DNA from 2 places in the Streptomyces sp. NPDC097640 genome. Region 2 is predicted to be linked to the other one. Evidence: riboswitches for the same ligand, from Rfam matches in the RefSeq annotation. Region 2 holds a riboswitch; the other holds the start of a gene.
What was found. Region 2 has a riboswitch for S-adenosylmethionine ahead of thrC (threonine synthase). Riboswitches for the same ligand answer to the same signal wherever they lie in the genome.
Positions count from the first base shown of each region.

Region 1: another riboswitch for S-adenosylmethionine. It lies ahead of ABTY62_RS25370 (aminotransferase class V-fold PLP-dependent enzyme); the one in region 2 lies ahead of thrC (threonine synthase).

Region 1 is NZ_JBEOSB010000016.1:160,341-175,200, forward strand. Features, by position in the region: gene ABTY62_RS25310 (carbohydrate kinase family protein) at 16-993, shown strand; gene ABTY62_RS25315 (cysteine desulfurase/sulfurtransferase TusA family protein) at 1,072-2,481, opposite strand; gene ctaC (aa3-type cytochrome oxidase subunit II) at 2,725-3,687, shown strand; gene ctaD (aa3-type cytochrome oxidase subunit I) at 3,684-5,426, shown strand; gene ABTY62_RS25330 (cytochrome c oxidase subunit 4) at 5,423-5,821, shown strand; gene ABTY62_RS25335 (L,D-transpeptidase) at 5,988-7,241, shown strand; gene ABTY62_RS25340 (hypothetical protein) at 7,275-7,676, opposite strand; gene ctaE (aa3-type cytochrome oxidase subunit III) at 7,924-8,544, shown strand; gene qcrC (cytochrome bc1 complex diheme cytochrome c subunit) at 8,613-9,422, shown strand; gene qcrA (cytochrome bc1 complex Rieske iron-sulfur subunit) at 9,419-10,474, shown strand; gene qcrB (cytochrome bc1 complex cytochrome b subunit) at 10,471-12,105, shown strand; gene trpD (anthranilate phosphoribosyltransferase) at 12,302-13,375, shown strand; SAM riboswitch class IV at 13,631-13,748, shown strand; gene ABTY62_RS25370 (aminotransferase class V-fold PLP-dependent enzyme) at 13,953-14,860, shown strand, end outside.
Region 2 is NZ_JBEOSB010000010.1:1,801-16,660, forward strand. Features, by position in the region: gene ABTY62_RS17265 (glucosyl-3-phosphoglycerate synthase) at 1-766, opposite strand, end outside; SAM riboswitch class I at 938-1,083, shown strand; gene thrC (threonine synthase) at 1,102-2,433, shown strand; gene ABTY62_RS17275 (MoaD/ThiS family protein) at 2,523-2,801, shown strand; gene ABTY62_RS17280 (cold-shock protein) at 3,267-3,473, shown strand; gene groL (chaperonin GroEL) at 3,813-5,438, shown strand; gene murQ (N-acetylmuramic acid 6-phosphate etherase) at 5,560-6,495, opposite strand; gene ABTY62_RS17295 (MurR/RpiR family transcriptional regulator) at 6,559-7,488, opposite strand; gene ABTY62_RS17300 (DUF8819 family protein) at 7,621-7,983, shown strand; gene ABTY62_RS17305 (MFS transporter) at 8,018-9,619, opposite strand; gene ABTY62_RS17310 (helix-turn-helix domain-containing protein) at 9,723-10,316, shown strand; gene ABTY62_RS17315 (class I SAM-dependent methyltransferase) at 10,409-11,275, shown strand; gene ABTY62_RS17320 (Cmx/CmrA family chloramphenicol efflux MFS transporter) at 11,325-12,566, opposite strand; gene ABTY62_RS17325 (DUF1963 domain-containing protein) at 12,667-13,497, shown strand; gene ABTY62_RS17330 (GNAT family N-acetyltransferase) at 13,570-14,085, opposite strand; gene ABTY62_RS17335 (DUF4287 domain-containing protein) at 14,369-14,581, opposite strand; gene ABTY62_RS17340 (TetR/AcrR family transcriptional regulator) at 14,717-14,860, shown strand, end outside.

The DNA of each region.
Region 1 (14,860 bases), on a different contig from region 2:
AGGAGCAGACCAGCCGTGCGTATCGCAGTCACCGGCTCCATCGCCACCGACCATCTGATGACCTTCCCCGGCCGCTTCGCCGACCAGCTGGTCGCCGATCAGCTGCACACGGTCTCCCTCTCCTTCCTGGTGGACGACCTCGACATCCGCCGCGGCGGCGTCGGCCCCAACATCTGCTACGGCATGGGCGTCCTCGGGCTGCGCCCGATCCTGGTCGGGGCGGCGGGCAAGGACTTCACGGACTACCGGGCCTGGCTGGACCGCCACGGCGTGGACACCGAGTCCGTCCATATCTCCGAGGTTCTGCACACCGCGCGCTTCGTGTGCACCACCGACGCCGACCACAACCAGCTCGCGTCCTTCTACACCGGCGCGATGAGCGAGGCCCGCCAGATCGAGCTCCAGCCCGTCGCCGACCGGGTCGGCGGGCTCGACCTCGTCCTCATCAGCGCGGACGACCCGGAGGCGATGGTCCGTCACACCGAGGAGTGCCGCACGCGCTCCATCCCCTTCGCCGCGGACCCCTCGCAGCAGCTCGCGCGGATGGGCGGCGACGACATCCGGCTGCTCGTCGAGGGCGCGGCCTATCTGTTCACCAATGAGTACGAGGCCGCGCTGATCGAGTCCAAGACCGGCTGGTCGGCGGACGAGATCCTGGCCAAGGTCGGCACCCGCGTCACCACGCTGGGCGCGCAGGGCGTGCGGATCGACCGCGCCGGCGAGCAGCCGATCGTCGTCGGCACCCCGGAGGAAGAGGCGAAGGTGGACCCGACGGGCGTCGGCGACGCCTTCCGCGCGGGCTTCCTCTCCGGGCTCGCCTGGGACCTCTCCCTCGAGCGCGCGGCCCAGGTCGGCTGCATGCTCGCCACGCTGGTCATCGAGACCCTCGGCCCGCAGGAGTACGAGCTGCGGCGCGGTCACTTCACGGAGCGCTTCGCCAAGGCGTACGGCCAGGAGGCGGCCTCCGAGATCCAGCCCCACATCAGCGGCTGAGGCGGCTTTCCCCTACCCGCCCCTTCCCGCAGCATCGATATGCGGCTCCGCCGCGTGAGGGGCTCCGCCCCGCGGAGCCTACGACCGGCGGCGAACGCGGTAGGCCGTGCCGCGGTCGGCCGGGCGTTCCCCCACGTACTCGTGGCCGCGCATCGCGCACCACGCCGGGATGTCCAGCCGGGCGGCCTCGTCGTCCGCGAGCACCGTGACGAGGCCGCCGACCGGGACCTCCCCGATGACCTTGGCCAGCTCGATGACCGGGATCGGGCAGAGCTTGCCGAGCGAGTCGACCACCAACTCCGCCTCCTCGCCGCCGCCCGCGGAGCCGGCCGCGGCCGCTTCCTCCGACCGCGGCGCGCCCAACTGGCCGCGCACCCGGCTCACCAGGTCCGGCAGCAGGGCGAGGAAGCGCTCCACGTCCTCCTCGCGCGTCCCCAGGGGCAGCGAGACGCGGACGTTGCCCTCGGACAGCACGCCCATCGCGCGCAGCACATGGCTCGGCGTCAGGGTGCTTGAGGTGCACGAGGAGCCGGAAGAGACGGAGAAGCCCGCGCGGTCCAGCTCGTGCAGCAGCGTCTCCCCGTCGACATAGAGACACGAGAAGGTGACCAGATGGGGCAGCCGCCGCTCCGGGTCGCCGACCACCTCCACGTCGGGGATCAGCCGCGGCACCCGGGTGCGGATCCGGTCCACCAGCTCCCGCAGCCGCTCCGCCTCCGCGGCGGCCTCCTCCCGTACGGCGCGCAGCGAGGCCGCGGCCGCGACGACGGCCGGGATGTTCTCGAAGCCGGGGGCGCGGCCCGACTCGCGTTCGTCGGCCGGGCCGTGGGCCGCGAAGCGCACGCCCTTGCGGACGGCCAGCAGCCCGACGCCGGGCGGGCCGCCCCACTTGTGGGCGCTCGCGGTCAGCAGCGACCAGTCGCCCGCGACCGCGCCCCAGGCCAGCGACTGCGCGGCGTCGACCAGCAGCGGCACGTCCGCCGCCCGGCACTCCTGCGCGGCCTCGGCCACCGGCTGCCGCGTCCCCACCTCGTGATTGGCGGACTGGAGACAGGCCAGGGCGGTCGGGCCGGGGGCGTCGCGCAGGGCTGCGGCGTACGCGCCGGGCGCGACCCGGCCGGCGCCGTCCACCGGCACCTCGGCGACCGTGCCGCCGCCCGCCTGGTGCGCGGCCGCGGCGTGCAGCACCGCGGAGTGCTCGACGGCGGAGACGACCAGATGGCGGCCGGCCCGGCGGCGGCCCGCGAGCGCTCCGGCGATCCCGTCGTGCAGCGCGCGGGTACCCGAAGGGGTGAAGGTGAGTTCGTCGGGACGGCAGCCGACGGCCTCGGCCGCCGCCTCCCGCGCGGCGTCCAACAGCAGCCGGGCGCGCCGCCCCTCGCGGTAGAGGCGGGCCGGGTCGGCCCAGCCCTCGTCGAGTGCGGCGAGCAGCGCCTGGCGGGCGACGGGGTGCAGCGGGGCGGACGAAGCGGCGTCGAAATATGGCACATACAGAACGCTAGTCCCCGTCTGCGGAAGTATCTGCTCCGCCTCTTGAAAGCCGCTTCGAACAGGTTCCTCCACCTCTTCGGGGAGGCCCTCGGCGCGTTGGGCACCCTCCCCGCGCGGCCCTAAATGGCGTCCAGTAGGGTTTGCTCCGCATAAACATCCAAACCCCTGCCCGCACCGGGGCGGCGACCGACCTGAGAGACGGCCGCGGCCGTGCGGGCGAGACTCTCGGGAAGGCGCTACGTGAGTCCCAACGGCTCCGACCGCTCGTCGCGGCGCCCGGTGCGGCGGAAGCTGCTGCAGGCGCTGGCCGCGGGCTTGGTCCTGGCGACCGCCACCGGTTGCACATCCAAGGACTTCCCCCGCCTCGGAATGCCCAAGCCGGTCACGGAAGAGGCGCCACGGATCCTCTCCCTGTGGCAGGGCTCGTGGGCGGCTGCGCTCGCCACGGGCGTGCTGGTCTGGGGGCTGATCCTGTGGGCGGTCATCTTCCACCGCCGCAGCAGGACCAAGATCGAGGTTCCCGCGCAGACCCGGTACAACATGCCCATCGAGGCGCTGTACACCGTGGTTCCGATCATCATCGTCTCGGTGCTGTTCTACTTCACCGCGCGCGATGAGAACGCGCTCCTCAAGGTCTCCAAGAAGCCCGATCACGTGATCAACGTCGTGGGCTACCAGTGGAGCTGGGGCTTCAACTACATGGAGAACGTGGACGGCAACCTGTCCACGCCCGCGAAGACCCCCAAGGAAGTCGCCTCGATCCCGGACCGCATGCTCGCGGCCGTGCCCAAGGGCGCGGAGGGCGTGTACGAGGCCGGCACCCCGGGCGAGTGGACCAAGGACAACCCCAGCCCCGGCCCCACCCTGTGGCTGCCGAAGGGCGAGAAGGTCCAGTTCATCCTGACCTCCCGTGACGTCATCCACTCGTTCTGGGTGGTCCCCTTCCTGATGAAGATGGACGTCATCCCGGGGCACACCAACCGCTTCGAGGTGACTCCGAACAAGGAGGGCATCTTCATGGGCAAGTGCGCCGAGCTGTGCGGCCAGGATCACTCGCGGATGCTCTTCAACGTCAAGGTCGTCTCTCCCAAGGAGTACCGAGACCACCTGAAGGACCTGGCGAAGAAGGGCCAGACCGGCTACATCCCGGCGGGCATTGAGCAGACGGACGCTGCCAGGAACGCGGAGACCAAGAACCGATGAGCATCCTCAACGAACCTCAGGGTGCCGCCGCAGCCGCCGCGGAAGCGGACGAGCTGCCGGTGCGCCGTAAGCAACCAGGGAACGTCGTCGTCAAGTGGTTGACCACCACTGACCACAAGACGATCGGAACGCTCTACCTCGTCACGTCGTTTGCGTTCTTCTGCATCGGCGGACTTCTGGCGCTGTTCATGCGCGCCGAGCTGGCGCGCCCCGGCACGCAGCTCATGTCGAACGAGCAGTTCAACCAGGCGTTCACCATGCATGGCACGATCATGCTGCTGATGTTCGCCACGCCGCTGTTCGCGGGCTTCGCGAACTGGATCATGCCGCTTCAGATCGGCGCGCCCGACGTGGCGTTCCCGCGGCTGAACATGTTCGCCTACTGGCTGTACCTGTTCGGCTCGCTGATCGCGGTCGCCGGGTTCCTCACCCCGCAGGGCGCCGCCGACTTCGGCTGGTTCGCGTACTCGCCGCTGTCGGACGCGGTCCGCTCGCCGGGCGTGGGCGCCGACATGTGGATCATGGGTCTGGCCTTCTCCGGCTTCGGCACGATCCTCGGCTCGGTCAACTTCATCACCACGATCATCTGCATGCGCGCTCCGGGCATGACGATGTTCCGTATGCCGATCTTCACCTGGAACGTGCTGCTCACCGGTGTGCTGGTGCTGCTGGCCTTCCCGGTGCTGGCCGCCGCGCTGTTCGCCCTGGAGGCGGACCGTAAATTCGGGGCGCATATCTTCGACGCGGCCAATGGCGGCGCATTGCTCTGGCAGCACCTCTTCTGGTTCTTCGGCCATCCAGAGGTGTACATCATCGCGCTACCGTTCTTCGGAATCGTGTCCGAGATCATTCCGGTCTTCTCGCGCAAGCCGATGTTCGGTTACATCTCGCTGATCGGCGCGACGATCTCGATCGCGGGCCTTTCGGTGACGGTGTGGGCGCACCATATGTATGTCACGGGCGGCGTGCTGTTGCCGTTCTTCTCGTTCATGACATTCCTGATCGCGGTGCCGACCGGTATCAAGTTCTTCAACTGGCTCGGCACCATGTGGAAGGGGTCGCTGAGCTTCGAGACCCCGATGCTGTGGACGATCGGCTTCCTGATCACCTTCACCTTCGGCGGTCTGACCGGTGTCATCCTGGCCTCGCCGCCGATGGACTTCCACGTCTCGGACTCGTACTTCGTGGTGGCCCACTTCCACTACGTGGTCTTCGGTACGGTCGTCTTCGCGATGTTCGCCGGCTTCCACTTCTGGTGGCCCAAGTTCACCGGCAAGATGCTGGACGAGCGCCTGGGCAAGATCACCTTCTGGACGCTGTTCATCGGCTTCCACGGCACGTTCCTGGTCCAGCACTGGCTCGGTGCCGAGGGCATGCCGCGCCGGTACGCCGACTACCTGGCGGCCGACGGCTTCACCACGCTGAACACCATCTCGACCATCAGCTCGTTCCTGCTCGGTCTGTCGATCCTGCCGTTCTTCTACAACGTCTGGAAGACCGCCAAGTACGGCAAGAAGGTCGAGGTCGACGACCCGTGGGGCTACGGCCGCTCGCTGGAGTGGGCGACCTCCTGCCCGCCGCCGCGGCACAACTTCGTCACCCTGCCCCGCATCCGCTCCGAATCCCCGGCGTTCGACCTGCACCACCCGGAGATCGCGGCGCTCGACCAGCTCGAGAACTACGGGGCCGTCTCGTCCGATGACAAGGCCCTCGCAGGTGGCAAGGAGGCCGGCAAGTGAAGGTCCAAGGCCGGATGTTCATCTGGCTCTCCGTCTTCATCCTCATCATGGCGATCGTCTATGGGGTGTGGTCGAAGGAGCCCGCCGGCACCACCGCGCTCTTCCTGGCCTTCGGGCTGAGCGTGATGATCGGCTACTACCTCGCCTTCACCGCCCGCCGGGTGGACATCGGGGCGCAGGACAACAAGGACGCCGATGTCGCCGACGACGCCGGTGAGATGGGCTTCTTCTCCCCGCACAGCTGGCAGCCGCTCTCCCTGGCCGTCGGTGGCGCCCTGGCCTTCATGGGCGTGATCTTCGGCTGGTGGCTGCTGTACTTCTCGACCCCGATCATCCTGATCGGCCTCTTCGGCTGGGTGTTCGAGTACTACCGCGGCGAGAACCAGAACCAGTGACCGACAGGCCGCCGGGGCCCCGCTGAGCCGGGGCCCGAGCGGGGCCCGGACACCTTCTCCAGGTGTCCGGGCCCCGCTGCGTCGTTTCCCCGTGCCGTCAGGCCCCGGTTCACCCGACTGCCTCATTCCACGAGCCGTCCGGAACCGGGTTTTCTAGCTTGTGACCATGAGCCACACACCTCGATCACCCCGATCCCGGACGGTGCTCGGCTGCGCTCTGCTGCTGGCACCCCTGATAGCGACAGGGCTCACCGGATGCGGCGGCCCTTCCTCGGACCCGCTGGCGGCCAAACCGTACGACGCGGCCGACCAGGTCGCCTTCAGCGGCGTCAGCGAGTCCCGTAAGACGGACCCCGACAAGCCACTCGAGGTCACGGCCAAGGGCGACGACAGCCGCCTCACCGACGTCACGGCCACCGACTCCGCGGGCCGCTATGTACGCGGCGAGTTGACGCCCGACGGCAAGCGCTGGCGCAGCACCGTGCCGCTGGCCGCGGGCACCCACTACACGCTGCGGGTGAGCACCGAGGACTCCGGCGGGGCACCAGGGCGCCGCACCATCGGCTTCGACACGTCGAAGGCCAAGAGCAGGCTGAAGGTCACCTTCGGCCCCGAGGCAGGCACCTACGGCGTCGGACAGCCCATCACGGCGAAGCTCAGCGCGCCCGTCAAGGACGCCTCGGCGCGGGCCGTCGTGGAGCGCGCACTGAAGGTGGACTCACAGCCCGCGGTGGACGGCGTCTGGCACTGGGTGGACGACCGGAACCTGCACTACCGCCCGCGTGACTACTGGCCCGCGCACGCCACGATCAACGTGCACGCCAACCTCAAGGGCATCAGGGTCGCAGGCGGCATCTACGGCGCGGACTCCAAGCCGCTGCGGCTGACCACCGGCGACCGCCTCGAGGCCATCACCGACTCCGGCACCCACCAGATGACGGTGCTGAGGAACGGCCAGGCGATCCGCACCATCCCCATCACCACCGGCATGCCCGGCTTCGACACCCGCAACGGCATCAAGGTGATCCTCGCCAAGGAGTCCTCCGTACGGATGACCGGCGCCAGCATCGGCCTCGGCAACTCCTACGACCTGCTGGTCCACTGGGCCGCCCGGGTGACCTGGAGCGGCGAGTACGTCCACGCCGCGCCCTGGTCCACCGGCTCGCAGGGCGCGGCCAACGTCAGCCACGGCTGCACCGGCATGAGTAACGACAACGCGCGCTGGTTCTTCGACACCGTGCGCCTCGGCGACATCGTCAAGGTCGTCAACAGCCGCGGAGCGATGATGACGGCGTTCGACAACGGCTTCGGCGACTGGAACGTGGGCTGGGACAAGTGGCGCGCGGGCAGTGCCGTGGCCACCGCACCGCCCGACGGCAGCGCCCCGGCCGAGTCGGCCAGGCTCCGTCCCCAGGTGTGACGGGTGGCAGCCGACCCGGTGGCAGCCGACCCGTCAGGCGTCCACGGCGAGCCGCTTGCGCAACAGCCCCGCCAGCGCGTCGGCGAGGGCCACCGGGTCGATCGGGTGGGTGACCGCGGCCTCCGCCCGGCTCCAGGTGGCCAGCCAGGCGTCCTGCGGGCGGCCGATCAGCAGCAGCACCGGAGGGCAGCGGAAGATCTCGTCCTTGATCTGCCGGCAGACCCCCATGCCGCCCGCGGGAGCCGTCTCCCCGTCCAGCACGCACACGTCGATGCCGCCGTCCTCCAGGGCCGAGAGGACGGCGGGGAGGGTCGCGCACTCCACGAACTCCACGGGCGGGACGTCGGGGGCGGGCCGGCGTCCGGCCGCGAGCCGCACCTGCTGACGGGTGCCCGAGTCATCGCTGTAGACCAGCACCGTGGCGGTCGGCTGCATCGTTCCTCCGCGTTACATGGGTGGACTCCTGGCGCGGATGCTACTCCCGTACAGCCCTGGGGAGGAGGGGGCGTGCAAGCCCCTCCCTCCTTCGAGGGACCGGCCGCGGACCGGCCGCGGGTCCGTCCGGCCACCGCGGGGACAGCCGGCGTACCACCGGCCACAACCGGCCGTACGAGCAGCATCGATGCCCTTGACACTCCGAACGGTACCCCCGGGAGTGAGGGCTGGATAAGCGACCGACATAATGTCGGTCGTGGCGACAGCAACAGCAGTAGATACCGGGCACGCGCACCCGACGGTCAACCGGCCGAACCTCACCAGCGTCGGAACCATCATCTGGCTGAGTTCCGAGCTGATGTTCTTCGCGGCCCTCTTCGCGATGTACTTCACCCTGCGGTCGGTGACCGGCGCAGAGCACTGGAAGGAAATGGCGTCCGCGCTGAACTTCCCGTTCTCCGCGACGAACACCACGATCCTGGTGCTCTCCTCCCTCACCTGCCAGCTCGGTGTCTTCGCTGCCGAGCGCGGCGACGTGAAGAAGCTGCGCACCTGGTTCGTGATCACCTTCATCATGGGCGCGATCTTCGTCGGCGGTCAGATCTTCGAATACACCGAACTGGTCAAGCACGAGGGTCTGTCGCTCTCGTCCGACCCGTACGGCTCGGTGTTCTACCTGACCACGGGCTTCCACGGACTGCACGTGACGGGCGGACTCATCGCCTTCCTGCTGGTCCTGGGCAGGACGTACGCGGCCAAGAGGTTCACCCACCAGCAGGCGACGGCGGCCATCGTGGTGTCTTACTACTGGCACTTCGTCGATGTCGTCTGGATCGGCCTCTTCGCCACGATCTACTTGATCAAGTAAACCGGTCGCCGCACCGGCACCACGTCCTCATCGCATCGACGCAGAAGATCCTGACACCGGGGTAATCCGTGAAAAAGCTCTCCGCACGACGGCGCCATCCGCTGGCTGCGCTCGTCGTCCTACTCTTCGCGCTGGCGGTCACTGGGGGGCTGTACGCCGCGTTCTCGCCGAGCGAGGCCAAGGCTGACGACAGCTCCGCCCAGTCCCTCGCCATCGAGGAGGGCAAGAAGCTCTACGCCGTCGGCTGCGCCAGCTGCCACGGCACCGGCGGTCAGGGTACGACCGACGGTCCGAGCCTGGTCGGCGTCGGCTCCGCCGCCGTGGACTTCCAGGTCAGCACCGGTCGTATGCCCGCGCAGCAGCCCGGCGCCCAGGTGCCGAAGAAGAGGAACATCTACTCGAACGCCGAGATCCAGCAGCTGTCCGCGTACATCGCCTCGCTCGGCCCCGGCCCGGTGACTCCGACCAAGGAGCAGTACAACCCGGCCGGCGCGGACATCGCCGAGGGCGGTGAGCTCTTCCGGACCAACTGCGCGCAGTGCCACAACTTCGTCGGCAAGGGCGGCGCCCTGACCAACGGCAAGTACGCGCCGTCCCTGGAGGGTGTGTCCGCGAAGCACCTCTACGAGGCCATGCAGACCGGCCCGCAGAACATGCCCTCCTTCCCGGACACCACGCTGCCGGAGGAGAAGAAGAAGGCCATCATCGCGTACCTGGACACGGTCAACAGCGACAAGACCGCGACCCCCGGCGGTATGGAGATCGGCGGCCTGGGCCCGGTGAGTGAGGGTCTGTTCGGCTGGGTCTTCGGCATGGGGGCCATGATCGCCCTGACCATCTGGGTCGCCGCCCGGACCGCAAAGGCCAAGAAGTCATGAGTAGCCACGACATTTCACAAACAGAAGACAACCTGCCACACGGGCAGGGACAGGGCGGCGCGGTAGAGACGGCGGACAACCCGTTCGCCGACCCGGGTCTGCCCCCGCACGAGCACCGTCAGCAGGACATCGACGAGCGGGTCGCCAGGCGCTCCGAGCGCACGGTCGCGCTGTTCTTCACGGTCTCGATGCTGGCGACGATCGCCTTCATCGCCTCGTATGTGGCCTTCCCGGTAGACCAGATCATCTATGTCTTCCCGCTCGGCCACATCAGCGCGCTGAACTTCTCGCTCGGCCTGAGCCTCGGCATCGCCCTCTTCGCCATCGGCGCGGGCGCGGTCCACTGGGCCCGCACGCTGATGTCGGACGTGGAGATCGCCGACGAGCGCCACCCGATCGAGGCCGAGCCCGAGGTCAAGGCCAAGGTCCTGGAGGACTTCCGGGCCGGCGCGGAAGAGTCCGGCTTCGGCCGGCGGAAGCTGGCCCGCAACACCCTCTTCGGCGCGCTGGCCCTGGTGCCGCTCTCCGGCCTGGTGCTGCTGCGCGACCTCGGCCCGCTGCCGGGCGACAAGCTCCGGCACACCAAGTGGGCCAAGGGCAAGCGCCTGATGAACTACAACACGGGTGGGGCGCTGCGCCCCGAGGACATCTCGGTCGGTTCGCTCACCTTCGCCATGCCCGAGGGCATGAGCGAGGCGGACCACGACTTCCAGACGCAGATCGCCAAGGCGGCCCTGATGCTGGTCCGGCTCCAGCCGGAGAACATCAAGGACAAGCGCGAGCTGGACTGGTCGCACGACGGCATCGTGGCGTTCTCGAAGATCTGCACCCACGTCGGCTGCCCGATCAACCTGTACGAGCAGCAGACGCACCACGTCCTGTGCCCCTGTCACCAGTCGACGTTCGACCTCTCCGACGGCGGCCGCGTGATCTTCGGCCCGGCCGGGCACGCCCTGCCGCAGCTGCGGATCGGCGTCAACAAGGACGGTTACCTCGAAGCCAAGGGCGACTTCGCGGAGCCCGTCGGTCCTGCTTACTGGGAGCGCGGATGAGTACTGCAACTGAGACGCAGGCGCGGGGCCGCAAGGCCCCCGCGGGCGAGCGCGTCGCCGACTGGGCGGACGGCCGGCTGGGTATCTACAACCTGGCCAAGGCCAACATGCGCAAGATCTTCCCGGACCACTGGTCCTTCATGCTGGGTGAGGTCGCGCTCTACAGCTTCATCATCATCATCCTCACGGGTGTGTATCTGACGCTGTTCTTCCACCCCAGCATGGAAGAGGTCGTCTACCACGGTCCGTACGTCCCGATGCAGGGCGTGCGGATGTCCGAGGCGTTCGCCTCGACGCTCGACATCAGCTTCGAGGTGCGCGGCGGTCTGCTCATCCGGCAGATCCACCACTGGGCCGCGCTGATCTTCCTCGCCGCGATGTTCGTGCACATGATGCGCGTCTTCTTCACCGGCGCGTTCCGCAAGCCGCGTGAGATCAACTGGCTGTTCGGCTTCCTGCTGTTCTTCCTCGGCATGCTGACCGGCTTCACCGGCTACTCGCTCCCCGACGACCTGCTCTCCGGCACCGGTCTGCGGTTCATCGAGGGCGTGTTCCTGTCGATCCCGGTCGTCGGCACCTACATCTCGATGTTCGTGTTCGGCGGCGAGTTCCCCGGGATGGACCTGATCCCCAGGCTCTACCCGGTCCACGTCCTGCTGCTGCCGGGCATCATGCTCGGCCTGCTGGTGGCGCACCTGATCCTGGTCTTCTACCACAAGCACACGCAGTACCCCGGGCCCGGCAAGACCGAGAAGAACGTCGTCGGCATGCCTCTGCTGCCGGTCTACATGGCCAAGGCGGGCGGGTTCTTCTTCCTGGTCTTCGGTGTCATCGCGATCCTCTCCGCGGTCGCCACCATCAACCCGATCTGGGCCATCGGCCCGTACCGTCCGGATCAGGTGTCCACCGGCGCCCAGCCCGACTGGTACATGGGCTTCGCCGAGGGTCTGGTCCGTGTGATGCCCGGCTGGGAGATCACCGCGTGGGGCCACACGCTGATCCTGGGCGTGTTCATCCCGATCGTGCTCTTCCCGCTGGTCCTGTTCGCGATCGGGGTCTACCCCTTCATCGAGTCCTGGATCACCGGCGACAAGCGCGAGCACCACATCCTGGACCGCCCGCGCAACGCCCCGACCCGTACCGCCTTCGGTGTCGCCTGGCTGACCGCGTACTTTGTGATGCTGATCGGTGGTGGCAACGACCTGTGGGCCACCCACTTCCACCTGTCGATCAACTCGATCACGTGGTTCGTCCGGATCGGCTTCTTCGTCGGCCCGGTGCTGGCCTTCATCATCACCAAGCGGGTCTGCCTGGGTCTCCAGCGGCGCGACAGGGACAAGGTGCTGCACGGGCGCGAGACCGGCATCATCAAGCGGCTGCCGCACGGCGAGTTCATCGAGGTGCACGCGCCGCTCTCGCAGGAGGACCTGCACATGCTCACCCAGCATGAGCAGCCCAAGCCGCTCGAGGTCGGCCCCGAGGTCGACGAGAACGGTGTGCGCCGGAAGATAAAGCGGTCGGAGAAGCTCCGGGCCAAGCTGTCCAAGGGCTACTACGGCGGGGACAACGTCATCCCCAAGCCGACCGCCGAGGAGTACAAGGAGATCACCAGCGGCCACGGCCACCACTGATCCCCCGAGCGAACACCTCAGCTGTACGCCACACACCCCAGGGCCCCGGCCCGGACCACACGGTCCGGCCCGGGGCCCTGGGCCGTTCTCGAACCGCTCCGGCCCGCGCCGACGGGGCCGATAGGCTTGCCGGGGGCCGTCGCACAGCCGAGCTATGAGGCCCCAGCCCTGACCAGCCGAGTTCCAGGAGCGGACCATGGACGTTGTGACCCCAGCCGGAGGCGACAACCGCGCGACGGCCCGCACCTGGCCGGACGTACTCGACTCGCTGCTGCTCGGCCAGGACCTCACCGCCGACGACACCGCCTGGGTCATGGACCGGATCATGCGCGGCGAGGCCAGCGACGCCCAGATCGCCGGCTTCGCGGTCGCGCTGCGCGCCAAGGGCGCGACCGTGGCGGAGGTGTCCGGGCTGGTCCGGATCATGTACGAGCACGCGAACGTGATCGAGGTGCCCGGGCCGACCGTGGACATCGTGGGCACGGGCGGCGACCGCGCCAAGACCGTCAACATCTCCACGATGTCGGCGCTCGTGGTGGCGGGCACCGGGGCCAAGGTGGTCAAGCACGGCAGCCGCGCCTGGTCCTCCGCCAGCGGCTCCTCCGACGTCCTCGGCAAGCTCGGCGTCAACCTGGACCTGTCCCCGGCGCGCGTGGCCGAGGTCGCGGAGGAAGCCGGCATCACCTTCTGCTTCGCGGCGCACTTCCACCCCGCGCTGCGCCATGTCGGGACCGCGCGCAGCGACCTCGGCATCGCCACCATCTTCAACTTCCTCGGCCCGCTGACCAACCCCGCCCGGGTGCGCGCCCAGGCCACCGGGGTCGCCGACATCCGCATGGCGCCCATCCTGGCCGGGGTGCTCGCCGAGCGCGGCTCCTCCGCGCTGGTGGTCCGCGGCGACGACGGCCTGGACGAACTGACCATCACCTCCACCTCCCAGGTGTGGGTCGTCGAGGGCGGCACCGTCCGCCAGGAGACCTTCGACCCGCGCGACGTCGGCATCGAACTGGCCCCGGTGGAGTCCCTGCGCGGCGCCGACGCGTCGTACAACGCGGATGTCGCGCGGCGGCTGCTGGCGGGGGAGCGCGGCCCGGTACGGGACGCGGTGCTGCTCAACTCGGCCGCGGGGCTGGTCGCGCTGGAGGGCGGGACGGGTGGCAAGCCGCTGCCCGAGCGGATCGCGGCGGGCATGGAGAAGGCGGCGGAGTCCATCGACTCGGGTGCGGCGCGGGCGGCGCTGGAGCGGTGGGTTCTGGCCACGAACGCGTAGCGCCCTGCGGCGGGCGGTCCGGATGCGGCCTCCGCCCGGGTCTGGTGCGGGCCGCACCCCGGCCCCGCGCCTGCGGCGGGCTCTGTCCCCTCCCCGCCCCTTCCCACAACCGGGGCTCCGCCCCGGACCCCGGTCCTCAATCGCCGGACGGGCTAGTTCTAGCCCGTCCGGCGATTGAGGCCCGCCGCAGGCGGAGTTGTCCGTATCGCGGACAGGGGGTTCGGGCTTCGGGCGGGCGTGGCATACTCCTGCGCAGGTCACGAGCGACAGCGACTTCGGCCCCGGCCCGCTGTCCGGCAACCCTCCGTCCGTGGCGGGGTGCCCCGGGTGATGACCAGGCCGCAGGCAGCGAGGTCTGCGGCAAGCGCGGACCCCTCGCGAAAACCAGGGGTCCTGGTCGTCGAGGGAGTTCTTCCGTGATGCAGCGAATGCGCTAGGGCCGACGGCCCCTTGTTCCCCTCAACCGGCGCGGTGCCGACTTCGCCCGCGCGTTGAGCTTCTTTCCGCGTGCCCGACGGCGGGCTGCCGCACGCACGCGTGACGCATTCAACTCTTCGCCCTCCCGGGAGACTTCGCCATGTCCGCGACCGCTGCCGCCACCACCACCGCCACCCACACCCCGCTGCCCGTCCTCGGCCGGGACGTCCTGGTCCCGCTCGTCACGGGCGGCGAGGTCGACTACGCCGCACTCGACTACGCCGCCAGCGCCCCCGCCCTCCAGCGGGTCTGGGACGACATCGCGGCCTACGCCCCGTACTACGGCAGCGTGCACCGCGGCGCCGGCTACCTCTCGCAGCTGTCCACCGACCTGTTCGAGAACAGCCGCAAGGAGGTGGCCGCCTTCCTCGGCTGCCGCCCCGACGACCAGGTGGTCTTCACCCGCGCCACCACCGATTCGCTCAATCTGCTCGCCGCCGCGCTGCCGCAGGGCACCCGGGTGTTCGTGTTCGAGACCGAGCACCACGCCTCGCTGCTGCCGTGGCAGCAGCGGGAGGGCATCGAGGTCGGCTGTCTGAGCGCGCCGCGCTCCCCGCGGCAGGCCGTGGAGACGCTGGAGCGGGCGCTGGCCGCGTGGCGAGCCGAGGCGGGCACGGACGCGGGCGCGGCGCTGGTCTGTGTGACCGGTGCGTCGAATGTGACCGGTGAGCTGTGGCCGGTGCGGGAGCTGGCGGAGGTGGCCCATGCGCACGGCGCCCGTATCGTGCTGGACGCGGCCCAGCTGGCCCCGCACCACCCCGTGGACATCGCCGCCCTGGACGTCGACTGGGTCGCGTTCTCCGGGCACAAGCTGTACGCGCCGTTCGGGGCGGGCGTGCTGGCGGGGCGCGCGGACTGGCTGCGCGAGGCCCGGCCGTATCTCGCGGGCGGCGGGGCCAGCCGCAAGGTGGCCCGCAGGGACGACGGCGGGGTGGAGGTGGAGTGGCACACCACCGAGGCCCGGCACGAGGCCGGCTCGCCGAACGTCATCGGGGCGTACGCGATCGC
Region 2 (14,860 bases):
TCCGGCCGAGCGCCTGCGGGTCCTGGTGGCGGTGTTTGCGCACGCCGAGGTCGACCTGGGCGAGCGCGCCGAGTCCGACCGTGTGCAGCGAGTCGATGAGAATGGCCAGCTCCACCCCGTATCCGACGGGGAAGGGCAGCCGCTCCAGCAGCGAGCGGCGCGCCGCGTACTCGCCGCCGAGCGGCTGTACGAAACCGGCCAGCTGCGGCCAGTGCAGATTGAGCAGTGGCCGGGCGACCAGCTCGGTGACCCGCCCGCCCTGGCCGGATGCGTTGCCGAGCGGCCGGTCGTACATCCCCTTGACCAGGTGTACGTCCGGGTCGGTCAGCAGCGGGCCGACGATCCCGGAGACGAAGCGCGCGTCGAATTCCCGCAGGTCGGCGTCTATGAAGCAGATGATGTCGCCGCTGGTCGCCAGCAGCGAGCGCCACAGCACCTCGCCCTTGCCGGGCAGCGCGGGCAGCTCGGGCAGCACGGCGTCGCGGTGCACCACCCTCGCCCCGGCCGCCGCGGCGACCTCGGCGGTGCGGTCGGTGGACCCGGAGTCCATCACCACCAGCTCGTCGACCAGCGGGGCGGCCTCGCCCATCAGCTCGCGGCGGATGGCCGCGGCGATCTCGCCGACCGTCGCCTCCTCGTTGAGGGCGGGCAGGACGACGCTCACGGTCCTGCCCGTGGCGCGCTTGGCGGCCAGCAGGCGGTCGAGCGGACGGTCGCCGGCGGACCAGGACCGCTCCTTCAGCCAGCGTTCCACCTCTTCCAGCACGGCCATGCCTCCCTGTTGTGCCTGGCGCGCGTCAGCTGTGACCCATCTCGCGCCTCGGACGACTATCTCAACCATCCAGGCCTTCGGTTACAGTCTTGAACAACGCACGTGACCGTCGTATGTCGGGGGTCCGCGTGCGACAAAAACGCCGGGCCGTGCCCGGCGTCATACCGCTCATCCAGAGGGGCAGAGGGAACGGCCCGTTGAAGCCCCGGCAACCCTCCGGCCGGTCCTGCGCTCTTACGCGAAGCGGGGCCCCGGCTCGGGAAGGTGCCAATTCCGGCTCGCGGCGAGATGCGCCGTGAGGAAGATGAGGAGAAAGGGCCTCGCCTCCCATGGCTGTGCAAGCTGTCGAAAGCTCCAACGCTTCTTCGGATTCCACCGATTCTTCGGGTTCTTCGGGTTCTTCCGGTTCCTCCGTCTCGCTCGGCCCCGCCGTCGCACTGTCCTGCCGTGAGTGCGGTGAGCGATTCCCCCTCGGCCCGATCTTCGCCTGTGTGGAGTGTTTCGGGCCGCTCGAGGTCGCGTACGACCTGCCGACCGGCGACCCGGAGGGGCTGCGCCGACGGATCGAGGCGGGCCCGAACAACATCTGGCGCTACGCCCCGCTGCTGCCCGTCCCGGCGGACGTGGCCGACAAGCCCAACATCAACCCCGGGTTCACCAAGCTGGTGAAGGCCGACAACCTCGCCCGCGAGCTGGGCGTGACCGGCGAGCTGCACATCAAGGACGACTCCGGGAACCCGACGCACTCCTTCAAGGACCGCGTCGTCGCCCAGGCCGTCGAGGCCGCCCGCGCCTTCGGCTTCACCACCCTCTCCTGCTCCTCCACCGGCAACCTCGCGGGCGCGGTCGGCGCCGCGGCCGCCCGCGCGGGACTGCGCTCCTGCACCTTCATCCCGCACGACCTGGAGCAGGGCAAGGTCGTCATGGCCGCGATCTACGGCGGTGACCTGGTCGCCATCGAGGGCACCTACGACGACGTCAACCGCTTCTGCAGCGAGCTGATCGGCGACCCGGCGGGCGAGGGCTGGGGCTTTGTCAACGTCAACCTCCGCCCGTACTACGCGGAGGGGTCCAAGACCCTCGCGTACGAGATCTGCGAACAGCTCGGCTGGCGGCTGCCGGACCAGCTCGTCATCCCGATCGCCTCGGGCTCGCAGCTGACGAAGATCGACAAGGGGCTGAAGGAGCTCATCGAGCTCGGCCTGGTCGAGGACAAGCCGTACAAGATCTTCGGCGCCCAGGCCGAGGGCTGCTCCCCGGTCTCCACCGCCTTCAAGGCGGGCCATGACGTGGTGCGGCCGCAGAAGCCGAACACCATCGCCAAGTCGCTGGCCATCGGCAACCCGGCGGACGGGCCGTATGTCCTGGACATCGCGCGCCGCACGGGCGGGGCGGTGGAGGACGTGAACGACGAGCAGATCGTGGACGCGATCAAGCTGCTGGCCCGTACGGAGGGGATCTTCGCGGAGACCGCCGGCGGGGTGACCCTGGGCGTGGCGAGGAAGCTGCTCGAGAACGGGGTGCTGGACCCCACCCTCACCACCGTCGTGCTCAACACCGGCGACGGCCTCAAGACGCTCGACGCGGTCGCCCCGACGAGTGGACCCACGGCGGTGATCCGCCCCAGCCTCGACGCGTTCCGCGAAGCTGGTCTGGCCTGAATCGGGCCCGCTCAAACCAGCTGGCTTGAATTCGCCCCTCGAATTCGCCCTCGCCCCCCGCAGCAGTTCCCTTGGAAGGTGAAACCCTCATGAGCGTCAATGTCCGGATCCCCACCATCCTGCGTACGTACACCGGCGGGCAGGCCGAGGTCAGTGCCGAGGGTGCGACCCTCTCCGAGGTCCTCGCGGACCTGGACCGGAATCACCAGGGCATTGCGGCCCGCGTCCTGGACGACACCGGCAAGCTGCGGCGTTTCGTCAATGTCTATGTCAATGACGACGACGTTCGCTTCTCCGAGGGCCTGGAGACCGCGACTCCGGACGGCGCCGGTGTCTCGATCATTCCGGCGGTCGCGGGCGGCTGCTGAGCCGGTCGCTCCCCCGCCACAGGCCGGTTGTGGCCACGCCACGGGCCGATGTGAGCCGGCCGTACCCCCGAGGTAAACGGAATCGCCCGGTCCTGATAGAAACGGACCGGGCGATTCCGTGTGTTGAATCGCGCTACAGTTGAGCCGTTCCCCTTCTGTCGGCCTCATTGGCGGCCGCATATGAGAACTCGTCAACTTGTGCGTAAAGTGTGCGCGCGAATTGTCGGGTTGATTCCCTTATGCCTGGCCCGACTTGCCCCGAATTCCCGGGAATTCTCCACTTATTACCGATCGACCGTCGCCAGAATTCTCGTCCGATTGACCTGTTGCACAGGGCAGTGGGACAGATACATTCAGCGGCGGTCGACGCGTTCCGGCGCACACCCCCCACGACCGGGGGGTGAGGTCTGACCCGGGTCCGCGGAGTGCGGTCCTGCGCAGGGGCCAGCAATAGGGGAGTTAGGAATGGCTCAGGGCACCGTCAAGTGGTTCAACGCGGAGAAGGGGTACGGCTTCATCGCGGTCGACGGTGGTGCGGACGTGTTCGTCCACTACAGCGCGATCCAGATGGACGGTTACCGCACCCTCGAAGAAGGCCAGCGGGTCGAGTTCGAGATCTCGCAGGGCCAGAAGGGGCCGCAGGCGGACATGGTCCGCGTGGCTGTTGGCTGAAGCGCCGACGCGAGGCACTGACTGGACCGTTCAAAGGGCTCGTACCCCCTAGGGGCACGGGCCCTTTGACATGCGTGTTCGCATGGGTGTTGACGTGCGCGCCGACGGCCGCTCACGACCACCTTGCCCCACCCCGTAGCCCTTCGGGCGCTTGCACTCTCAGGGGTCGAGTGCTAATCATTGGCGTTAGCACTCTGAAGGTGAGAGTGACAGAAGGATCGGGTCGGTGAGGTCCGTCAGGCCATGCGGGGCAAGGAACCGCACGGCAGACAGGCCGTCCGTCGCGGGCGCCAGGCGCGGTCCGGAGCAATCCACCCCGTCTTGGGAGGACCACTTCACATGGCCAAGATCATCGCGTTCAACGAGGAGGCGCGGCGCGGCCTCGAGCGCGGGATGAACCAGCTCGCCGACGCCGTCAAGGTCACCCTCGGCCCCAAGGGTCGCAACGTCGTCCTCGAGAAGAAGTGGGGCGCCCCCACGATCACCAACGATGGTGTTTCCATCGCCAAGGAGATCGAGCTCGAGGACCCGTACGAGAAGATTGGCGCCGAGCTGGTCAAGGAGGTCGCGAAGAAGACGGACGACGTCGCCGGTGACGGCACGACGACCGCGACCGTCCTCGCCCAGGCGCTGGTCAAGGAGGGCCTGCGGAACGTCGCCGCGGGCGCCAACCCGATGGCCCTCAAGCGTGGCATCGAGAAGGCCGTCGAGGCCGTCTCCGCCCAGCTGCTCGAGCAGGCCAAGGACGTGGAGACCAAGGAGCAGATCGCCTCCACCGCCTCCATCTCCGCCGCCGACACCCAGATCGGCGAGCTCATCGCCGAGGCGATGGACAAGGTCGGCAAGGAAGGCGTCATCACCGTCGAGGAGTCGCAGACCTTCGGGCTCGAGCTCGAGCTCACCGAGGGCATGCGCTTCGACAAGGGCTACATCTCCCCGTACTTCGCCACCGACATGGAGCGTATGGAGGCGTCGCTCGACGACCCGTACATCCTGATCGTCAACTCGAAGATCACCAGCGTGAAGGACCTCCTCCCGCTGCTCGAGAAGGTCATGCAGTCGGGCAAGCCGCTGCTGATCATCGCCGAGGACATCGAGGGCGAGGCCCTGGCGACCCTGGTCGTCAACAAGATCCGTGGCACCTTCAAGTCCGTTGCCGTCAAGGCCCCGGGCTTCGGTGACCGCCGCAAGGCCATGCTCGGCGACATCGCCATCCTCACCGGTGGCACCGTCATCTCCGAGGAGGTCGGCCTCAAGCTGGAGAACGCGGGCGTCGACCTGCTGGGCCGCGCCCGCAAGGTGACCGTCACCAAGGACGAGACCACCATCGTGGACGGCGCCGGCGACACCGACCAGGTGCAGGGCCGCGTCAACCAGATCCGCGCCGAGATCGAGTCCTCGGACTCGGACTACGACCGGGAGAAGCTCCAGGAGCGCCTGGCGAAGCTGGCCGGCGGCGTGGCCGTCATCAAGGCCGGTGCCGCCACCGAGGTCGAGCTCAAGGAGCGCAAGCACCGCATCGAGGACGCGGTGCGCAACGCCAAGGCCGCCGTCGAGGAGGGCATCGTCGCCGGTGGTGGCGTGGCCCTGCTCCAGACCGTCTCGGTCTTCGAGAAGCTGGAGCTCGAGGGTGACGAGGCCACCGGTGCCCAGGCCGTGCGCCTGGCGCTCGAGGCCCCGCTGAAGCAGATCGCGGTCAACGCCGGCCTCGAGGGCGGCGTCGTGGTGGAGAAGGTGCGCAACCTCACCCCGGGTCACGGCCTCAACGCCGCGACCGGTGAGTACGTCGACCTGATCGCCGAGGGCATCATCGACCCGGCCAAGGTCACGCGCTCCGCGCTCCAGAACGCCGCGTCGATCGCCGCGCTGTTCCTGACCACCGAGGCCGTCATCGCCGACAAGCCGGAGAAGGCCGCCGCGGCGGGCGCTCCGGGCGGCATGCCGGGCGGTGACATGGACTTCTGATCGACGCCTTCCGTCGATCGACCGTCCTCATCGGGTCCGCATGGATCTGATGCGTCGGGGCGGCACCCTCTTCCGGGTGCCGCCCCGACGGCGTTTCAGCACACTCTTCCCGTAAGCGCGGTCACCCGCGCGCGGCCTCCAGCGCGGCCCGCAGATGGCCGTCCGACTCGGTCAGCAGCCGGGTGGCGGTGGGGGCGTCCACCTCGCCGAGGATGGCCAGGATGGCGTGCTTCGTCTCGCCGTCGCTGGCGGCCAGCGCGGCCTCGATCCGCGGGGCGGGGGCCCCGGTGGCGAGGGAGACGATACGGCGCGAGCGCGCCCGCAGCTTGTCGTTCGAGGCGCGCACATCGACCATCAGATTTCCGTAGGTCTTGCCCAGCCGGATCATGGTGATGGTCGAGACCATGTTGAGCACCAGCTTCTGGGCCGTGCCCGCCTTCAGCCGGGTGGAGCCGGTGAGCAGCTCCGGCCCGACCACGACCTCGATGCCGTGCTCGGCGGCCGCCGCGAGCGCCGAACCCGCGTTGCAGGACAGGCCGACGGTGAGCGCGCCGAGCCGGCGGGCGTGCTCGACCGCGCCGACCGCGTACGGGGTGCGGCCGGAGGCGGAGATGCCGACGACGCTGTCCTGGGCGCCGACGGAGAGCGCGTCGAGGTCCGCGGCGGCCAGCTCCTTGCTGTCCTCGGCGCCCTCGACCGAGGTCACCATGGCGGCGGGCCCGCCCGCGATCAGCCCGATGACCTGGCCAGGACCGGTGTTGAAGGTGGGCGGGCACTCGCTGGCGTCGAGCACGCCGAGCCGCCCGGCGGTGCCCGCACCCATGTAGATCAGCCGGCCGCCGCGGGCCATCCGCTCGGCGATGCCGTCGATGGCGGCGGCGATCCGCGGCAGTTCGGTGGCGACGGCCGCGGGCACGGCCGCGTCCTCGCCGTTCATGATGCGGGCGATCTCGATGGTCTCCAGCCGGTCGATTTCGGCGAGTTCGGGGCGGAATGCCTCGGTGGTGAGCGTGTCCAGCTGGGCGCGCAGCTGTTGTTGGTCAGCGGCGGAAGTCATGGCGAAGCGGCTCTTTCCGGTACGGGGTGTCAACGGGGGTGTCCCGACTCGGTCAGCGCTCGGTCAGCGGGGTCCGGGCCGGGGGTCATGCCGGTGGGCGAGGGCTTCGTACGAGGCGGCGAGCGCGGGGGCGGCCGCCTCGTACGTACGCTGCGCCACACCTATGAAGAGGCAGTCCACGACGAGGAGTTGGCTGGTGCGGCTGGACATGGCCGCCGGGCGCAGCTCGCTCTCGCGGGCGGTGGAGGTGGTGAGCACGAGATCCGCGTACTGGGCGACCTCGCCGTCGGGGCGGCCGGTGATCGCGACGGTGGTGGCTCCGTGCTCGAAGGCCACCCGCAGGGGCTCGATGACGTCGGTGGTACGGCCCGAATGGGTGATCGCGATGGCGACGTCCCCGGAGTGCAGCTGCACGGCGTTGGTGACCGCGAGGTGCGGGTCGGCGTGCGCATGGGCTATCAGGCCGATGCGCAGCAGCTTCTGAACCAGGTCCTGGCCGACGAGGCTGGAGGCGCCGACGCCGTAGACGTCGATCCGGCGGGCGGTGGCGAGCGCGCCGACGGCCGCTTCGAGCTGGCCGGTGTCCAGCCCGGCGGCGGTGTCGGCCAGGCACTGCTGCTCTTCCTGGGCGAGCTTGGTGACGACGTCGGCGATGGGGTCGTCGACGGCGATGTCGGCCGTGACGGCCGGGGCGCGCCCGGCCGCCTGTTGCGCGGCGAGGGCGGCCAGCGCGAGGCGCAGATCGCGGTAGCCGGGGTAGCCGAGCAGGCGCGAGGTGCGGACCACGGTGGCCTCGCTGGTGCCGGTGCGCTCGGCGAGCCCGGTGACGGTGAGCGCGGCACAGCCGGCCGGATCTCCCGCCACGGCCTCGGCGACGCGCTGCATCGAGCGGGTCATGGAGGGCGCGAGGGTACGGACCTTGGCCGCGAGGGCGGCGGGGGCGGGCGGAGTGGCTTCGGGCACGGTGAAAGTTTCCTTCAGCTTGCTGCTCACCACTGAAAGGTATTTTCATCGTCCGGGGGCCGTCAAGGGTCCGTCCCGAGCCCGTGTCGGGGGCTCGTCCTGCGCCGCTCCCTACCTCCCGGCGCGCTCACCGACGGGCGCCGGTTGTGCGCAAAGGTGACAATGGGGCTCATGAAGCTCGAACATGCACTGCACGCGGCACGGGCGCTCGTGCTCGCCGATCTCGCGGCGGGAGAGGTCGCCCAGGCGGACATCGTCTCCCTCGTCGAGGACTCCATCGCGCACCGCAGGTGGTGGGTCGAGCAGTGGCCGGAGGGGGCCGACTACTTGGCCGGGCTGGTCGCCCAGGACGTACAGGACGCCCTCCTGGAGCGGTACGGCCGCTGGCCGCTGTGCCCGGTCTGCACGGAGAGTGGCGATCCGCACGCGCTGGACGTGGAGCCCGAGTTGGGGCCGGATCCGCACTGGGTGTGCGGCAAGACGGCGGTGGCGGTGGCGAGGGTGGGGACGCTCGGGACGATCTGACGGGCGCGGCGCGGGGCATTGCGGTGGTCCAGGGCTACCGAGCGGTCGCGTCGGCTGGTTCCGGTGCGTTCGCCGGAGTATGGGCGGGGCGCTCCGGCCCTCGGGCGAGAACATGGAGAAAGAGGGCAGCCATGACGGCGACCCCCGCCCACATCGCGTGCCGCCAGCCGTCGACGAACGACCCCTGGGCGGCATGGATCAGCGTCTGCGCATGGGGGCCGGCCTGGTGGGCGGCGTCGAGGGCGCCGACGATGCCTTCGCGCGCGGTGTCGGCCGGGCCCTGGGGGACGTCGGCGAGCCGGGAGTCGATGGCGTTGCGGTAGCCGGAGGACAGGAGCGCTCCGAGCAGGGCGACACCGAGCGCGGTGCCGAATTCGCGGGTGACGTCGTTGAGCGCGGACGCGACGCCCTGGCGCTCGCGTGGCAGGGAACTGGTGATGGCCTCGGTGGAGGGCGTCATCGACAGGCCCATGCCGATGCCCATGGCGAGCATGCCGGGCAGGACGGACAGGTAGCCGCCGTCGACGGAGACGAAGGAGGCCATGAGCGCCAGGCCGACCGTGGCCAGAAGGATCCCTGTGGCCATGGTCGCTCGGGGGCCGATGCGTGCGGTCAGCCGGGGGGCGAGGCCGGAGGCCATCATCATCAGCACGGCCATCGGCATCAGCGCCAGCGTGGACAGCAGACCCGACCAGCCGAGGACGGCCTGGAGGAACGGGAAGAGGACCACGAAGATGCCTGCTTGGACTCCGAAGACCGCCAGGAGCGTGACCGACCCGGCGGTCAGTGAGCGGTCGCCGAACAGACGCACGTCCAGCAGCGCGGCATCCCGGCGGCGCAGTTCCCAGGCCACGAAGGCCCCGGCGGCGATGACACCGATGGCCAGGCTGAGCAGGGTCGCGGGCGCGGTCCAGCCCCGCCCTGGGCCTTCCTGGAGCACGAAGATGAGCCCCACCACGGCGACGACCGAGGTCAGCGCGCCGACAGTGTCGAAAGAACGCCCGGACATCTCGCGGGAGTTGGGGACGGATCGCAGTGTCATGGGGAAGGCGACGACGACGAGCGCGACGGGCAGGACGAACAGCCACCGCCAGCTCGCCACGTCGACCAGGGCGGCGGAGAGGAACATGCCCAGGATGCCGCCGCCTCCGGCCACACCGGTCCACACGCCGATCGCCCGTCCGCGTTCTTCCTCGGGGAAGGTGGAGGTGATGACGGCCAGCGTGATGGGCATGATCATCGCCGCGCCCACGCCGCTGAACAGGCGCGCGGCAAGCATGACGGCAGCGGACGGGGCGAGCCCTGCCGCCGCACTGGCGACGCCGAAGACGGCCAGGCCGGTGAGCAGCATGGGCTTGCGGCCGATGCGGTCGCCGAGCGCGCCCAGCGGCAACAGGAGTGCGGCCAGGCTGAGGGTGTAGATGTTGATGATCCACAGGATCGTGCTCTGCGATGCGCCGAAGGCGATGGCGAGGTCGGGCTGGGCGACGCCGAGCCCGGACACCGAGGCGATGACGGCCATCAGCGCGACACAGACGGCGATCAGGATCGTGCGACGCTGACGCGCGCCGGGCAGGCCCTCGCCCGGGATGCCGCTCGGCTCAGTGCTCACCTGGCCGGGCTGGTTCGTACTCATGGATTCCTCTCAACAGGACAGCAGGGCTGAAGCGCCGGCCGTGGCGGGGCCGGACACGGAGGACGCTAAGCGCTGCTTGCTGTTCGGGCATACAATCTTGCTCATGACGCAAGACGATGGCGAGCTGGACAGCCTGGTACGCAAACGCATCCGTGCCCTGCGCGTGGCCCAAGGCTGGTCCCTGGAGGAGCTGGCCGGCCGCGCCAAGGTCAGCCAGTCCACGCTCAGCCGCATCGAGAACGGCCGGCGCCGCCTGGCCTTGGACCAGCTCGTCACCCTCGCGCGCGCTCTGGACACCTCTCTCGACCAGCTGGTGGAGACCGCCACGGACGATGTCGTCTTCAACCCGATGGTCGACGCGGCCCACGGGCTGATGCGCTGGCCCATCAGGGCGGAGCCCGGCATGACCGTCGTCCGCCAGCGCATGGTCAACCCGCCGCCCGACAATCCCTCGCGCATGCGCGCCCACCCCGGCCGCGAATGGCTCGTCGTCCTGTCCGGCACCGCGACCCTGCTGCTGGGCAACCGGCGCTTCAGGATCGAGACCAACCAGGCGGCGGAGTTCCCCACGATGCTCCCGCACGCCATCGGCGCCGAGGGCGGACCATGCGAGATCCTCGGCGTCTTCGACCGCGACGCCCGCCGCGGGCACCAGCGCGGCGAGGACGCCGACAAGGTGAACCGCCCGTCACCGTGACTGTTTGCGTGTTCCGCAGCCCAGCCGGCCATCTCCTTGCGCATTGCGAAACGCACCAGGCCACACGCGGATGGCCCGCTTAGCGTGGCCGCATGACCCACCCATTGCCGCACACGGCACAACACGGCGCATACCACGTTCCGGAGCGCGACGCGGTCGAGCAGACGGAGATCCTTGATCTGGACGCGGAAGTGCTCGCCGAACACACCGCGTCCATCATCGCCCGGCTGCCCCTCGAGACCACGCCCCACCGCATCGTGGACCTGGGCTGCGGAACCGGAGCCGGCACCCTCGCACTGCTCGAGCACTTCTCCGAGGCAGAGCTGACGGCCGTCGACTCCTCAGCCGCCCACCTGCACCGCTTGCGGGAGAAAGCAGCCGCAGCCGGAGCGGCCGACCGCGTACGCCTCGTTCGGGCCGACCTCGACGCGATGGCGTGGCCCGAACTCGACACTCCGGAGCTGGTCTGGGCGTCGGCTTCCATGCACCACATGGCCGATCCCGACCGGGCCCTGCGCCAGGTCCACGAACTGCTGGCACCGGGCGGGCTGTTCGCCGTCGTCGAGCTGGCCGGCTTCCCCCGGTTCCTGCCCGAAGGCGCCCTGGAAGACGCCCCCGGACTTGAGGAGCGCTGCCATGCCGCACTCGACCACCACCACGCCGAGCACGTCCCCCACCGTGGAGCCGACTGGGGAGCCAAGCTGACGACAGCCGGCTTCATCGTCGAAGACGAACGCACCATCACCGTCAACATCGGCCCGACCCACACCGACGCGGCAGGCCGCTACGCACTCAGCAGCCTGCGCCGCATGCGCGGCGGCATCGCATCCGCGCTGACGGCCGAGGACCTGACCGCTCTCGGCCGGCTGCTCGACACCGACAGCCCGCACAGCATCCTGCGCCGCAGTGATCTGAGTGTGCGCACCGAGCGCACGGTGTGGGCCGCACGCCGCACCTGACGCTCGCCCTCGCCGCCGTCCGCCGTTTTCCAGCGCTGCTGGAAAACCGTCATGGCCCGAGCGGGCCGCTCACCCCGTCTTCCGCCCGTGCCTCCTGTTCCCGTGCCTCCGAACCGACGATCACGCGCGAAGTGCCCGGCGCCTGATGCGGCAGCCGCGCGGCGAGCGCCGTCGTCCCGGCGGCGAGCGCCGCGAGCGCCGCGCCCGTCCAGGCCACGGCCGGGTAGCCCCAGCCCGCGTCGATGACGAGCCCGCCGAGCCAAGGTCCGAGCGTGTTGCCGATGTTGAAGGCGGAGGTCGTGGTCGCGCCCGCGAGGGTCGGGGCGGCGTTCGCGACATTGAACATCCGGGCGTTGAGCGCGGGCCCGGTGAAGAAGGCCGTCACACCGAGCAGCAGCGCCAGGCTCACGGCCGCGACCGCGTGGTGCGCGGTCAGCGCCAAGGCGCTCAGCACGACGGCCGTGGCCGTGATGCCGCCGTAGAGCGTGCCGAAGAGATGGGCGTCCGCGATCCGCCCGCCGATCGTCGTCCCCACGATCGCCCCGGCGCCGAACAGCGCCAGCACGCTGGGCACCCAGTCCTCGTCCATCCCGGCCACGTCCGTCAGCAGCGGCGCGAGATACGAGAACAGACAGAAGACCGCCCCGCCGCTGAGCGCCGTGGTGACCAGCGCCAGCCACACATGCCGGTCGCGGTAGATGGACAGCTCGGCACGGAGCCTCGGCCGGTCCTGCCCGGTCGGCGCCTCCGTACGCGGTACGAGCCCGACGACACCCACGAGCCCGAGCGCCGACAGCGCCGCCACCGCCCAGAAGGCCGCCCGCCACCCGGCGTGCTGACCGAGGAACGCCCCCGCGGGCACGCCCACCACGTTCGCGACGCTCAACCCGCCGAGCATCACCGCCATCGCCCGCGCCCGGGTGTTCACCGGCACCAGAGACACGGCCACCGCCGCCCCCACCGCCCAGAACCCGGCACACGCGAGGGCGCTGACCACCCGGGACGCGAACAGCACCCCGTACGAAGGCGCCACCGCCCCCGCGACCTGGCCGAGCCCGAACACGGCCAGCAGCGCGATCAGCGTCGTCCGGCGCGGGAGCCGCAGCGTGGCGGCGGCGAGCAGCGGCGCGCCGACCACCATCCCGATCGCGAAGGCGGAGATCAGCAGCCCGGCGGTCGGGATCGAGACGTCCATGTCGCGGGCGATGGGTTGCAGCAGCCCGGAGAGCATGAACTCCGAGGTCCCGAGGGCGAAGACGGACAGGCCGAGGACATGGACGGCGACGGGCATACGGACCCGCGCGCGGTCAGTGGGGGACATGCCGAGAGTCGACTACGGCCTGGAGCTTGGTATTCCGCATCAGCCTCCGCCCTCCTGGTTGACTCCTCGCATGGATCCCAGGACCACTCTGACAGCTCTGCGTGACTTCTGCGCGGAACATCTCGGTACCGACCTCGCGGACCGCGTCATCAGCCTGGCCCGGCCCGGTTTCGAGCTCACCGAGGCCGCCCCCGGACAGGCCGCCGGGCACAGCCGCTTCGGCGGCAGGGCCATGCTGGAGCCCGGCACCCCCTGGCCGATGTGCGAGGACCTCCCGCTCAGCCTGATCGCCGTCCTCGACACCGACGCCCTGGCCCCCTGGCTCGGCGACCTCCTGCCACCCGGCACCGGCCTGCTCAACTTCTTCCACCTCGACAAGGAGTCCGAGCAGTGCGACCCCACGGCCCGGGAGGTGGCATCGGGCTACGGCACGGAGGACCCGGAGGTGGGGAGGGTCATCGCGGCCCGTTCCACCCTCGCCGTCGAAACCGAACCACCCGCCCGGTCCAGCGTCTTCGCCCCCGTCCCATGGGCGGCGGAACTCGCCTTCGCCTTCCCCGACATCTGGGATTCCGCCTGGGACACGCTCGACCTGGGATACGAGGGGGGCGACTACGAGGCCGTGGAGATGTTCAGGGGCGCGATACACGCCGATTGGTTTCCCCCGGGCCTGCTGTTCTGCGAGGACATGGCCTTCGGGCGGCCGGTCTTCCCCACGGGAAGCTCATCGGTGATGCTGAACGGCGACGACTCGAACCGATACCACCACCTGCTCCAGCTCTCCGACCGGCACGAGTGGCGCCTCGACGGGGAAGGCGGCTGGATGCACTGGTCGATCCCCACCGAGGCGCTGCGCGCGGGCGACTTCAGCCAGGCGATACCGACCCCGGACATGTGGTGACGCGTCGCCGGGCCGGAACACCGACGGCCGGCCGTGCGAGGGGCGGAACCCCTCGCGCGGCCGGCCGAACCGCTAGACCCCGAAGGGCGCGGCGTAACGGACGGTGCCGCTCGGCAGCGGGCGGGTCGCGTCCAGGGTGAGGGCCATCATGGCCTCATCCGGGACGTCGAGGGTCACGCCGATGCCGTGGGCGGAGGCACGGCCGAAGCCGAACCGCGGGTAGTACGCCGGGTGTCCGAGGACGGTGACGTAGTACTCGCCCAGCTCCCTGGCCGCGCCGAGCGCGGCACGGATGGCCGCCGAGCCGGCACCGGTCTTCTGGTGCTCGGGCAGCACGGAGACCGGGGCCAGGCACAGGGCCGGGGTGTCGTCGATGTGACAGCGCGTCAGCAGCGCGTGGCCGACGGGCGAGCCGTTCGCGCCGACGCTGACGACGGACAGGCCCTCGATCCACGACACGTCGTCGCGCAGGGCGTCTACGAGGTCGGCCTCGTACGGGGTGTCGAAGGCGGCGAGGACGATGCCGCGGACGGCCGGGATGTCGGCCTCGGTCTCGGCCCGGGTGATCCACTGGTTGTGGGTACGCATGACTGGATGAAGATCCGTTTCATGGTGAGGTTCGTGTGGGGCTGCCCCGCGAGCTCACGCTCCCAGCGAGGCGGATGACTGGATCAGGCCGTCGCCCGGGACGTGAGGACGGTCCGGGCGCTGCGCGGCGCAGTGGCCTCAGGCGCGGCCATCAACTCGCCCTCCTTATCGTCCTCGATCTGATCCAACACGAACGCCCGTACCGTAGCACGCCCTTGATCCGCCCCGACCTGACGTCCGGCAGCGGGCCCTACCCCTCACCCAGGGCCGCGCCGGATCGCCCTCACGTGCTGCTTTCTTCGGCGAGCGTGTGCGCCACGAGGGCGTTGGCGTGTCCGTGTCCGAGTCCGTGCTCGGTCTTGAGCCACGTGACGAGCTCCATGTGCTTGGACAGGGGCGAGGAGCGGATGAGGTCCTTCCATTCCGCGATCGGGCGGCCGTACTTCTTCTCGATCGAGGGGAAGTAGCTGGCAGGGCCCTTTACCGGTGCGGTCATGTCGCGGTGTCCCGTCTGTGTGTGCGTGGCGGTGGTGACTTGCTCGTTCTACCGGCGCCGGCCCGGGAACTGGACGGTACAGTACCCATTTGAGAACTAGACTGTCCAGTACCCGAGGTGGAGGAGGCGGTAACGGTGCCGAACGAACAGGGCCGCTCAGCCCGTAAACACGAGGCGATCATGGAGGCCGCGACCGCGGTCTTCATGGAGAAGGGCTACTCCGGCACCAGCATGGACGACATCGCGAGACTCGCCGCGGTGTCCAAGCAGACCGTCTAC